3 regions of the Janthinobacterium sp. GW822-FHT07H10 genome follow, and region 1 is predicted to be linked to each of the others. Evidence: predicted binding sites of a transcription regulator. Region 1 holds the regulator's gene; each other region holds the start of a gene.

Region 1 (4,208 bases):
TAAACTTGATGGCATTGCCGGCCAGGTTGACGAGGATTTGCTGCAGCCGCTGGGCGTCGCCGACGAGGCGGCGCGGCACGTCGGGTTCGACGGCGATGGCCAGCTCGAGTTCTTTCTCGCCGGCATTCATGGTCATCGTCGTGGCGAGGGTATTCATGACTTCATCGAGGTCGAACTCGACGGGAGACAGATCCATGCGGCGCGCCTCGATCTTGGAAAAATCGAGCACATCGTTGAGGATGCCCAATAACGACTGGCCCGCCACGCGTACCATGGTCAGGTACTTGCGCTGCTCGGTGTTGAGCTTGGTATTGCCGAGCAAATACACCATGCCCAGCACGGCATTGAGCGGCGTGCGGATTTCATGGCTCATGTTGGCCACGAAATCGCTCTTCGCGCGGTTGGCCGCCTCGGCCCGGTCGCGCTCCTGCTCCAGCTCCGTTGCGCGCGCCTCGAGCTCGTGCTGCAGCCGGTCGCGCTCGCCCATCAGGCCGTTGAACGCCTCCGTCAGCTCGCCGATCTCGTCGCGCTGCTGCACCGGCACGGGGGTGAAGCGGTTGCCCGAGGCGCGCAGCGACAGCAGGGTGTCGCGCAGGCGCACCAGCGGCGACAGCAGGCGCACGGTGACCCAGCCCAGCACGGCCGCGGCCAGCAGCGAGGCGCAGATGCTCCAGAGTACCAGCCGTGACAGTACGCCGTTGAACGGCTCGAACGCGTCGGCCACGGGCAACGAGGCGGCCAGCAGCCAGTTCACGGATTTCAATCGCTTGAAGCTGTTGACGGCCGTGATGCCGCGGCTGTTGGTGCTGACCATGCTGCCTTCGCCGTCTTCTTTCAGCAGCTGCGTGGTGGTCTGGTTGGCGTTCGGCGCGCGCGGCTGCAGCAGGCGGCTGGTATCGGGGTACAGCACGTAGCGCGGCACGGCTTCGCGCGTGAGGATGAAGTAATAGCCGCTCTTGCCCACCTTGGCCGTGCGCAGGTGGCCCAGCATATTGTCCTTGTACAGGCGCAGCACGCCGATCACGATGCCGGCCACGGCGCCGTTCTTGTCCAGCACGGGCGCGACCATCTGCACGATGGGCAAGTGGCTGGTCTTGCCCAGCATCGGTTGCGTGATCATCGCCTGTTTCGTGCGCATGACGGTATGGAAGTAATCGCGGTCCGTCACGTCGGTGCCGTTGCGTCCCGGCACCTCGGGCACGTTGGCCACCACCTTGCCCTGCGTGTCGAGCACCAGCACGTCGTCGAACAGGGCCAGCATGGCGCGCTGCGTGTAGTACTCGCGCAATGCGCCGGCGTCGGCCATGAGGGCGGGCGGCTGGTGGCGCGCCGTCTGGGTGATGATGTCGAGCAGCATCGCCAACTTGTCGTCGAGCTCTTCGGCCGTGCGCTCGATCAGGGCCGTTTGCTGGACCAGCAGCACTTGCGTGAAATCGTCGCGCATGTGCTTGACCTGGATCATGGTGACCAGGGCGATCATGGCGATCGAGGTCAGGCTGGTGGCCAGCGCGACTTTTGCTTTAATGCCGAGAGGCTTCATGATTTCCTTTTCAGTCCCCGAAGGGACAGGCGGCAGATAATGCTGTCAGGAATTTTCCTATCAATACAGCAACTTGGCAAGCGCCGGCCGCGTAAATTCCCGCCGTCAAAGCAGCAATTGACGATGTTGCCATAAAATTAAATGCAGGACGTCGTTTATTCAGCGAAATTAGCGTGAATGACGGGGAAAATGGCACAGGCAAGCGCGCTATGCAGTAAACTTGTTATTGCATTTTCAAAAAGGTACTGACATGACAGAAGCGCTACTCTCTCCAGCCTTGCCCGCCGTGAACGTGGAAGCGTTGCGTGCGCGCTGCTCGACGTGCAGCATGCATCAATTGTGCCTGCCGATGGGCCTCGACGTGGGCGACATGGACAGGCTGGACCAGATTATCGGCCGCCGCCGCAAGGTCGCGCGCGGCGCCTCGCTGTTCCGCATCGGCGACTCGTTCCAGAACCTGTACGCGATCCGCCTGGGCCACTTCAAGACTTACCAGATCAATCCGGGCGGCGAAGAGCAGGTGACGGGCTTCCAGATGGCTGGCGAACTGCTGGGCATGGACGCCATCAGCGCCGACCGCCACCACTGCAATGCCGTGGCGCTGGAAGACAGCGAAGTGTGTGAAATTCCGTTTTCCAGCCTGGAACAATTGCTGGGCAATATGCCCACCCTGCTGCGCCATTTCCACCGCATGATGAGCCAGGAAATCACGCGCGAGCAAAGCGTGATGCTGTTGCTGGGCAATATGCAGGCGACGCAGCGTTTTGCCGCCTTCATCGTCAACCTGGCGTCGCGCTACGAGGCGCGCGGCTATTCGGGCAGCAACTTCCAGCTGCGCATGTCGCGCGAGGAAATCGGCAACTACCTGGGCCTGACCATCGAGAGCGTCAGCCGCTTGCTGTCGAAGTTCAAGAAGGAAGGCTGGCTGCGCGTGTCGAACCGCGAGATCGAGATCCTGCAGCCGGCAAAATTAAAAGCCATTACGGCCGGCACCGACACCTGCAAATAACGGCACCGTCAAAACCCGCTGCGCGTCGCGCTTTGCGGCTTGCGCTGCGCGCTGTACACCGGCACAGCTGCGCTGCTCGGCCGCCCATCACTGGCGCCCGCCACGGTTTTCCCCGGCGCAGTGCCTTACAGTTCCTCGTCCGCATGCAGCGCGATGCTGCGCTGCGCGGGCCAGGTCCAGATGCCCGACAGGCGCCACTCGCGCGTATTGTTTTCCACCAGCACCTGCCAGCGGCTGCGCTCGAGCATCGGCAGCGCCACCGAGAAGTTGCCCATGGCGTCGGGCTGCACCAGCAGCTTGATATCCTTTTCCGGCAAGGTCGCGTGCGCCAGGTGCAGCTGCAGCGGCGCCTGGTAAGCCTTGCCGAAGCTGTGCACGGAGCCCGTCAGGCGTGCTTGCGCCACGTCGTACGCCAGGCTGGTCGACATGGCCAGGTTGCTGGCGGCCGTATCGCGCCGCAAGTCCTGGTTGATGGCCTTGCCCTGCTTGTAATAGTCGCCCACCACCAGCGCGTCGGGTTGCGTAAACGCGATATAGCCCATGAAGCTGCCGACGACGACGGACAGCCCGGGACCGATCATCAGCAGCCATGGCCAGCGGTGCTTGTACCAGGGCGCGGCGGGGGCTTGCAGTTTCAGACTGTCGGACATTGTTTTCTCCTTGTGACGGCGGCAAGAACACGGGGATTCCTGCCGCCTTTCCTGCTTAACGTGGCACGATGAACACGGCGCTTTCGCGCACGTGCAGCGACGGGTCGTCCAGCGACTGCAGCTCGATCGTGATCTTGTTCGAGCCCTTCTCTCCCACGCCGTGCGGCACGCGCAGGCGGATCGGCCAGCCCAGCGTTTCCGTCGCCTGCAAGGTCACTTCATCGCGCGTCAGCAAGGTCAGGCCCGGCAAGCCGGCAACGCTGATCCTGAAGCTCTGGCTTTGCTCCGAAGTGTTCATGATCTGCAGGCGGTAGACGTTCTCGATCATGCCATCTTCCACTTCGCGCCCCATCGAGCCGCGGTCGCGGATGACGTCCATCTTCAGCGGCGTGCGCAGGGCCAGCGAGGTACACACGGCGATGATGATCAGGGCCAGGATGGAGGTGTAGATCAGCACGCGCGGGCGCATGGCGCGCTGGCGGATCTGCTTCGAGTCGAAGTTGTTTTCCATCGCATGGTCGGTACTGTAGCGTACCAGTCCGCGTGGCCGGTCGACCTTGTCCATCACGCTGTTGCAGGCATCGACGCAGGCGGCGCAGCCGATGCATTCATACTGCAGGCCGTTGCGGATATCGATGCCGGTCGGACACACCTGCACGCACAGGGTACAGTCGATGCAGTCGCCCAGCTTGTCGTTGTTGCCGGCCTTCTTGCTCAGCGCACCGCGCGGTTCGCCCCGCTTGGCGTCATAGGTGATGATCAGGGTGTCCTGGTCGAACATGGCGCTCTGGAAGCGCGCGTAGGGGCACATGTATTTGCACACCTGCTCGCGCAGCCAGCCCGCGTTGCCGTAGGTGGCCAGGCTGTAGAACAGCACCCAGAACCATTCCCACGGGCCGAAGTTCAGCGTTTGCACGGAATGGGCGAGTTCCTTGATCGGCGTGAAGTAGCCGACGAAGGTAAAGCCCGTCCACAGGGCGATGGCGCCCCACACCAGGTGCTTGGCCGT
Region 2 (4,208 bases), on a different contig from region 1:
AGCACGGACGGCACGGCAAAGCGCTGCGCCTGGCCGCTGATGCGCCAGATGCGTTCGATGTCGAGCGCCACGTTGCACTGGTCGGGCGGCAGGTTTTGCGTGTCGAAATTGACATGCAGCGGCGTCTCGCCCAGCCGCGTGCTGTGGCGCAGCCAGTGCAGCGCGCTGCTGGTGTCGTGGAAGGTCTTGCGCGCCAGGCCCGGATCGAGCTGGAACGCCAGGCTTTTCAGGAAGGAATCGCTGTCGTCGATCAATACGGTCAGGGTCGGATGGGTGTAGACGGGCAGTTGCATGCGTCACCTCGCGCGGTGGATGGATGGAAAACGGTTGGGCCTGGGCGTGGCCAGCGGCTGCGGAAACTCCAGCACGAAGATGGCATAGGCGCCTTCGCGCGCCACGCAGCTGATGCGTGCATGCCACGCTTGCATGATTTGCCGGCACAGGGCCAGGCCGATGCCGCTGCCGTTGTGCGCGGGATAGGAATAGAAGCGGTCGAAGATCAGCGGCAATCGGCTGGCCGCGATGCCGCAGCCCGTGTCGATGAACAGCAGGCGCGGCACGGGACGCGCGCCATCGATGACGATGCGCACGCGGCCCTTGCCGGCGCGCTGGATGCCTTTCAGGGCATTGCGCAGCAAATTCAGCAAAATCACCACGCACAGCTCGGACTGGCCGGGAAAGCTGAAGTCGGTGCGCAGGTCGACCTTGACGATGTCGCGCTGCGCCGTGCTGGTGAACGGGTAGCGGCGCAGCACGGCGACGACGCTGTCGTGCATGGCCACCGTCTCGTTGGCCTCCAGCTTGCGGTTGACGGCGCTGGCGCTGAGCAGGAACAGGTCGATCATGTGGTGCATATGGCGCACTTCGAACTGGATGCGCGCCAGCGCTTCCAGGCTGGCCGCGCCCGGCTGCACGTCGTCGGCATCGCGCCGCAAGCCGCGCTGCAGGCCGCGCACGTTCGCTTCGACGCTGACGAGCGGCGTGCGCAATTCGTGCGCCACGCTGCCCAGGCCGGCCGCCAGTCCCGCCAGTTTTTCCTGCGCGCCCACATGGCGGCCCACCTTGACCACGGACAGCACGGCGATCGTGAACCAGTGCACGGGCAGCTGCTGCAAGACGTCGCGGCTGAGCAGAAAGGCGGGTTCGCCCACGACGGCAAACGCCAGGCAGGCCAGCAGGGTGCCGCTCAGGTAGGCCAGCATGGCGATGCGCGTATCGAAGTGGAACAGCACGATCAGCGCCACCAGCAGCGAATGCACCCACAGGGTCGAGGCGTGGTTCATCAGGAACATATACGTGAAGAAAAAGGGCAGTTCGAACGTCAGCCCCAGGAACAGGTACACGCTGAAGCCCGTATTGCTGAAGCGCCCCGGCCACAGTGCAGGCAGGAACAGCAGCGCCGCGATGGTGCGCAGCGGCAGCGACTCGTAGGGTTGCGGAAAGACATGCTGCCACAGCGCGTAGTACAGGGGCATGCCGAGCGCGCCGATGACGGCCAGCGTGCGCACCTGGGCGCGCCGCGTGGGCGTGTGTTCGATGGCGTCGTGGAAATGCAGGAAAGGCTGGAGGATCTTGCCTTGCCACCGTTTTCCGGAAGGGGACTGCGCATGCATCATGGTCGGGGGACGTGTTCGTTGAGGCGAATCAAGACAACATCATCGGCGTGTTCCTCCGGAAAAAGAGATATATCGCCATAACTGTTGAGATGGATCAATCACTTGCCGAATGGCTCGCGCATGTTGGACGCGGTAGTTCCCCCCGCAACCATTCCAGGAGTCCCCATGCCGAACGCCCTTTTCCCCCTGCCATCGAGCAACCTGCGCGCCGAACAACACTTGCCGGCCTTCGTGCGCGCGCGCATGGACGAGCACTATGTCGAGCGCATCGAGAAGCTGCTCGGTGGCGAACATTTACATGAATGGCAAGCCATGCCGGCCCGCGCGGTCATGTTGGCGGGCAATGATTACCTGAACATCGCCGGCGAGGCGGCGCTGCTGGCGGCCCAGTCCCGCGTCCTGCAGGGCGGCGGCGCCATGCTGATGTCGTCCGTGTTCCTGCAGGAAGGCAGCCGCCAGCACCGCCTCGAACGCAAGTTCGCGGATTTTCTCGGCAGTGAAGCCTGCGTGCTGGCGCAGTCGGGCTGGGCCGCCAATGTGGGCTTGCTGCAAAGCCTGGCCGGCCCCGGCATCCCCGTGTACCTGGACATGCTGGCGCACGCCTCGCTGTGGGAAGGCGTGCAGTCGGCGCAAGCCGTGCCCGTGCCGTTCCTGCACAACGATGGCGCCCACCTGCAGCGCCAGCTGGACAAGCATGGCCCCGGCATCATCGTCGTCGATGCGCTGTACAGCACGAACGGCAGCGTGGCGCCGCTGCTGCGGATGGTGGAGATCGCCGAGCGCAGCGGCAGCATGCTGATCGTCGACGAATCGCACTCGCTGGGCACGCACGGGCCGCAGGGCGCCGGCCTGGTGGTGGAGCTGGGGCTGGCCGAGCGCGTGCATTTCCGCACTGCCTCGCTGGCCAAGGCGTTTGCCGGGCGGGCCGGGCTGATCACCTGCTCGGCCCGCTTCAAGGGCTATTTTCTGTCCGCCTCGCGCCCGGCCATCTTCAGTTCCTGCCTGCTCGAACATGAACTGGCGTGGTTCGACGCCGCGCTCGACTTCATCCGCGCCGCCGATGCCCGCCGCGCCACCCTGCGCCGCCACAGCGTGCAGCTGCGCCAGGGCCTGGCCGATCTTGGCTACAACGTCAGCGACGGCACGCAGCAGATCATCGCGCTGGAAGCGGGCAGCGAGCCCGATACCCTGATCCTGCGCAAGGCGCTGCAGCGGCACGGCATCTATGGCGCCGTCTTTTGCGCGCCGGCCACGCCGAAGAACCGCTCGCTGGTGCGCCTGACCCTGAACGCGGGCTTGCGCGAGGATGACTGCGCGCGCGTGCTGGCGGCCTGCGCGGCCATCCGCGAGGAAACGGGCATGGCGCGCTGGCCGTCGACGCGGCGCCTGCGCAAGCTGGCGCTGGTGTAAGGGGAATACGTCAGCCGTTGACGGGCTGGTTGCCGGCGATAGTGCCCAGCAGCATGGACAGGGGCGCCAGCTGTTCGGCGCTGGCATGGCCCAGCAATTCCTGGCCCAGCGCCTGCGCCGTCGCATTCGCGTGCGCCAGCAAGTCCAGTCCCGCGGCCGTGATGGCGGCATAGCCGACGCGCGCATCGCGCTGGTCGGCCTGGCGCGCCACCAGACCGATTTTTTCCAGCGGCATCAGCGAGCGCGTGATGCCGGACGCCGTCAGCGCCAGGCGCTCGGCCAAGTCGATGCGGCGCAGGCGCCCGCCGGGGGCGCGCTGCAAGTGGTACAGCAATTGATAATCGCCAAAGCTCAAGCCATGCAGGTTGCCCAGGGTGCTGTCGAAGCGGCGCACCAGCATGGCCTGGGCGCGCGCCAGGCGCAGGCAGAAGTCCAGCGCGCTGCCGCCGTCCGGCGGCTGGGAAGTGTGATCGGTCATGGCGGTCCTTTGTATAGCCTGCGTAGTGCTTGAGTGCGCAAGTGTAACGCATGGCCGCCGAGCGTCTATCGCGGCAGGGAGCGTCTGCTGCTGGCAGCGCATCAGGAGCCGGGGCACGACGTGAGGAGGACGCGTGGCGAGCCATGCGACGACGATCAACGCAGTCTCCGCTTCTGGCGGGCGGCAGCAGCGGAGGCATGCATCTACCGGGCTAGGCGCTTAATACAGTGCCTGCCCCTGTTCCAGCAGTTGCGCCCGGTGCAGCGCCAGCAGGGCGTCGAGCTCGGCGTCTGCATCGACTGCGCGATCGTCGGCCGGCTGGACGGTGTCGATGACGGCAAGGCGGAAGGCCGCTGCGCCATCGCGCCGCCAGTCCGCCTGCAGGCGTGCATTGCGGTGCGTGCCCAGCGCCAGTTCGAAGCGGTGCCGGTTCAGCGCGCCGGGTGCGTTGCGGCTGCGTTCGAGCAACACGCAGCCGCTGGGAAGGTGCTGCAGCGCGATGATGCCCAGCGCGGGCGCTTGTTGCCGGTAAGCGGCTTTCAGGGCTGCTTGCTGTGTCTTGTCCATGCTCGGGCTTTCTCAAGGTTGAAGGGCGCCGTCGGCTTGTCCGATGCGCGGGATGCCGGTCAGCAGGGCGGCGGCGATGGCCGTTGCGAGCAGCAGGGCGCCGCCGGCGCAGAACAGTTCGCCCACCGTGAGGTGGC
Region 3 (4,208 bases), on a different contig from region 1:
CCTGCGCGAAGTGCCGCGCGGCGTGATCGAGGCGGCGCACGCCATGGGCGCCTCGGAAATGCAGATCATCTTCCGCGTGCTGCTGGTGGAAGCGCGCTCCGGCCTGGTGCTGGCCCTGACCGTGCTGTCGATCAGCTTCCTGTCCTATTCGGCCGTGGCCGGCGTGGTGGGCGGCGGCGGCATCGGCGACCTGGCCATCCGCTACGGCTACTACCGCTTCGAGACGGACATCATGGTCGTCACCGTGGCCATCCTGATCGTGCTGGTGCAGATCATCCAGCTGGCCGGCACGCGCATCGCCAAGCGCCTCGACAAACGTTAATTCATATTCAGAACAAGGACATACATGAACCATCTTCGCCGCAACCTGCTGCTGGCCGCCGCCAGCCTGGCCTTCGCCACCGCCGCCCATGCCAAGGACCCGAAGGAACTCGTCATCGGCACCAGCTCCGGCCCGTATTCGGACCAGCTGAAGCTGGGCATCAAGCCGATCCTGGAAAAACAGGGCTACAAGGTCAAGATCGTGGAATTCAACGACTACGTGCAGCCGAACTACGCGCTGGCCGAAGGCTCGCTGGACGCCAACGTGTTCCAGCACATCGTCTACCTGACCAAGTTCGCCACCGATAACAAGCTGCCGCTGAGCCCATTGATCACCGTGCCGACGACGCCGATCGCGCTGTACAGCAGCAAGCACAAGTCGCTGGCGGAAGTCAAGAACGGCGCCACCATCACCATGCCGAACGACCCGACCAACCAGGCGCGCGCGCTGGTGGTGCTGGCCAAGATGGGCTGGATCAAGCTGAAACCGAATGTCGACCCGCTGCGCGCTTCCGAGCGCGACGTGCTGGAAAACCCGAAGAAGCTGAAACTGGTGCCGCTGGAAGCGGCGCAGCTGCCGCGTTCGCTGGCGGACGCCGATTTCGCCTTCGTCAATGGCAACTTCGCCCTGGCCGCCGGCATGAAACTGACCACCGCCCTGGCCGTGGAAAAGATCTCGGACAGCTACATCAACCTGGTGGCGATCCGCACGGCCGACAAGGGCAAGCCGTGGGTCAAGGACCTGGAAGCGGCCTACCGCTCGCGCGCCTTCCTCGACGCGACGAATAAATACCTGGCCGGCTACGAAAAGACGGACTACCAGTTGGCGCTGGAAAAGACGCTGAAAAAATAAAGCGCAAGCAAGGCGCTGCACGCAAAAAGACGGCCAGGTTCACACCTGGCCGTCTTTTTTTGCCCGCGCTGCACGGGCATCTTCAATACTTGCCACGCCTGACAAAACCGACGCGAGCGGCAGTCACTGTGCTTGAGAAGCGCAACTGTACGAAGGCACAGCGAGCATCGCAGAGCGCAAATGACGACGCGCAGCAGGTTTTGCTCGGTGTTCCTAGAAGCGGTAGCCGACGCCGACGCCGATCAGCAGCGGATCGACCTTGACTTCGCTGGCCTTGGCGCCGCCGATGAAGACGTCGCTGCGGATCTGCACTTTCTTGATGTCGAAGTTCAGCGACCAGTTTTTATCGAGCTTGTAGTCGACGCCCGCTTGCAGCGAGAAGCCCCAGCTGTCGTGCTCGAGGCGGCCGGCGCCGTTCAGCAATTTCACGTCGGAAATATTCGTGTAGTTCACGCCCGCTCCCACGTAAGGGCTGAACTGTTTTTCCGGCATGAAGTGGTATTGCAGCGACAGCGTCGGCGGCAGGTGCTTGAAGGTGCCGATCTTGTTGCCGTCGAGCTTGACGTCATGCTTTTGCGGATAAGTCAGGATCAGCTCGGCAGCGATGTTGGGGGTGAAGAAATACGAAATATCGATTTCCGGAATCGTCTTGCTGCTGACATGCAAACGGTCGGATGCGCCGACGCCGCCGATAGGAGCAGATTTGTCGGCCGGGTCGATATGCACGGCGCGCGCACGGACCAGCCAAGGGCCTTCCTGTGCCATGGCGTTGCCGGCGACTGCGCCGATGGCGGCCAAAACGATTGCTGCTGCGGTTGCGGACTTTTTCATTATAGTTCCCTCTGTCGTTAAGTAACGCTGCGAAGTCTAAGAGTGCAGTGCAACAAAAACTTTGATCCACATCAAATAGTGCTGGATGGCATCAACAGACGGAATTTTTCCTTTCCCCAGGTCAAAAATTGCGGCATTGCAGCGCGCTACCGCTCCTTAGCGCACGCCGTCAAACAGGCCGGCCACCCAGTCGGCGAACACGCGCACGCGCGGCGACAGTTGCCGGTGGTGCGGATACATCACGGACACGGGCAGCGGGTCGGGCCGCATGGACGCCAGCACTTCCACCAGCGCTCCCGCCGCCAGCGCCTGCGCCAGGTGGTACCGGGGCGCCTGGATCAGGCCCATGCCGGCGCGGCAGCAGGCGTGGTAGGCGTCGGCATTGTTGACGGACACCGTGCCCGGCAGGCTCACGCTGTGCACCTGGCCGCCCGCCCGGAAATCGAAGGGCCAGGTCTTGCCCGTCTGGGCGGAAAAGAAATTCACGGCGCGATGGTGCGCCAGGTCCGCCAGGGTGTGCGGCGTGCCGTGCGCGGCCAGGTAGGCAGGGCTGGCGCACGTCACTTGCTCGAGCAGCGCCACGCGGCGCGCCACCATCGACGAATCGCTCAGTTCGCCCACGCGCAGCACGCAATCGACGCCTTCGCGCACGAGGTCGACGAGGCGGTCGCCCATGCCGATTTCCAGTTCGATCAGCGGATAGCGGGCGCAGAACTGGTCGAGCACGGGCATGACGAAATGCAGGGCCAGGGTCGCGTGCAGGTCGATGCGCAGCTTGCCGGCCGGCTGCTGCGCCGCCGAGGAAAAGACGGCTTCCGTTTCCTCGAGGTCGGCCAGCAGGCGCACGCAGCGCTGGTAATACGCGTCGCCGTCGGGCGTGGGCGTTACCTGCCGCGTGGTACGCTGCAGCAGGCGCACGCGCAGCCGCGCTTCGAGCTGCTTGATCGCATGCGTGACGGTGGCTTTCGGATAGCCGAGGTCATGCGCCGCCTGCGTAAAACTGCGCAGTTCGACGATACGCGTGAAAATGCGCATCGCATCAAATCGGTCCATGCCTACTCCATTGTTATTTCGTGCTGCACAGTGTAGCGATATCGGCGTCATTTTTCCATCGCAAGCCATGACGCGGAGCGGCACGGTGCGTGGAACGCAAGCCAGCCTTGCGCCGATGTCACTGGTCTGCCGCCGGGCCAGACAGCATAATATTTCTACCTCGCACAATACAAATGAGAATAGTAATGATTATCATTTGCGATATAATGCAAAATCATACATAGGCGCACGCCAAGGCGATCACAAAAAGGAATGGGAGACATGGATATATTGAGGGAACTGCGTGAATCGGGCTTGAAAGTAACCATCCCCCGCTTGCGGATTCTGCAGCTGTTTCAAGAAGGCACGATCAAGCACCTGAGTGCGGACGATGTCTACAAACTCTTGCTGGCCGAAAAAATCGACGTGGGCCTGGCAACCATCTACCGCGTGCTGATGCAGTTTGCCGAAGCGGGCATTTTGTTCCGCCGCCACTTCGAATCGGGTCACGCCGTCTTCGAATTGAACGAAGGCCAGCACCACGACCACCTGGTCTGCACCGGTTGCGGCAAGGTCGATGAATTCGTCGACGAAGGCATCGAACTGCGCCAGAACGAGATCGCCGCCGAGCGCGGCTTCGTGCTGCATGAACACGCGCTGTCGCTGTACGGCACCTGCGCCGAGTGCACGGCGAAGAAAGTCCCGCCGCGCAAGCCATCCTGAGGCAACGCGCAGCGTAGCGCCTGGCGCACCGCCTGCGCTACACTGCGTGCGCCGCAGCTCGACAAAGGACAAACATGTACATCGGAGAAATCGCCCGCCTGGCGGGCACCTCGCCCAAGGCCTTGCGCCACTATGAAGCGCTGGGCTTGCTGGGCGACGTGCGCCGCTCGGGCGCCTACCGCGTCTACACGCAGCAGGACCTGGCGCAAGTCAGGCTGATACGCCAGGCGCAGGCGCTGGGCTTCCGCCTGGCCGAACTGCTGCCCATCCTGGCCGGCGACGACACCGACTGGGCCGCCCTGTCGCAGCACATCGCCGCCAAGCGCGCGCAAGTGCGGCAGGATATCGCCCGCCTGCGCCAGCTCGACGCGCAACTGGGCGACATCGACGCGGAAATCCACGATTGCCTGGCGCGCCAGCGCCAGCAGGCTGCCTGAACGCTCAAGCA

Evidence for each region. The regulator FNR, encoded in region 1, switches genes on or off when oxygen is low (the NO sensors DNR and NnrR bind a similar motif). The targets are predictions, from matches to a motif close to TTGATNNNNATCAA.
Region 2: a site for FNR is predicted at 1,635-1,648, ahead of cqsA (alpha-hydroxyketone-type quorum-sensing autoinducer synthase). Genes of this name have one in related genera too.
Region 3: a site for FNR is predicted at 2,067-2,080, ahead of AC1RDJ_RS17200 (OmpW/AlkL family protein). Genes of this name have one in related genera too.

The regions. Positions count from the first base shown of each region.
Region 1 covers NZ_JBXAKS010000003.1:580,968-585,175, forward strand. Annotated here, with positions in the region: gene AC1RDJ_RS10400 (response regulator) at 1-1,540, opposite strand, end outside; gene fnr (fumarate/nitrate reduction transcriptional regulator Fnr) at 1,791-2,549, shown strand; gene AC1RDJ_RS10410 (FixH family protein) at 2,675-3,199, opposite strand; gene ccoG (cytochrome c oxidase accessory protein CcoG) at 3,255-4,208, opposite strand, start outside.
Region 2 covers NZ_JBXAKS010000023.1:31,994-36,201, forward strand. Annotated here, with positions in the region: gene AC1RDJ_RS27665 (response regulator) at 1-293, opposite strand, end outside; gene AC1RDJ_RS27670 (sensor histidine kinase) at 297-1,616, opposite strand; gene cqsA (alpha-hydroxyketone-type quorum-sensing autoinducer synthase) at 1,782-3,026, shown strand; gene AC1RDJ_RS27680 (MarR family winged helix-turn-helix transcriptional regulator) at 3,037-3,504, opposite strand; gene AC1RDJ_RS27685 (GIY-YIG nuclease family protein) at 3,724-4,071, opposite strand; gene AC1RDJ_RS27690 (MFS transporter) at 4,084-4,208, opposite strand, start outside.
Region 3 covers NZ_JBXAKS010000007.1:127,378-131,585, forward strand. Annotated here, with positions in the region: gene AC1RDJ_RS17190 (methionine ABC transporter permease) at 1-322, shown strand, start outside; gene AC1RDJ_RS17195 (MetQ/NlpA family ABC transporter substrate-binding protein) at 347-1,174, shown strand; gene AC1RDJ_RS17200 (OmpW/AlkL family protein) at 1,388-2,005, opposite strand; gene AC1RDJ_RS17205 (LysR family transcriptional regulator) at 2,162-3,058, opposite strand; gene fur (ferric iron uptake transcriptional regulator) at 3,320-3,760, shown strand; gene AC1RDJ_RS17215 (MerR family transcriptional regulator) at 3,835-4,197, shown strand.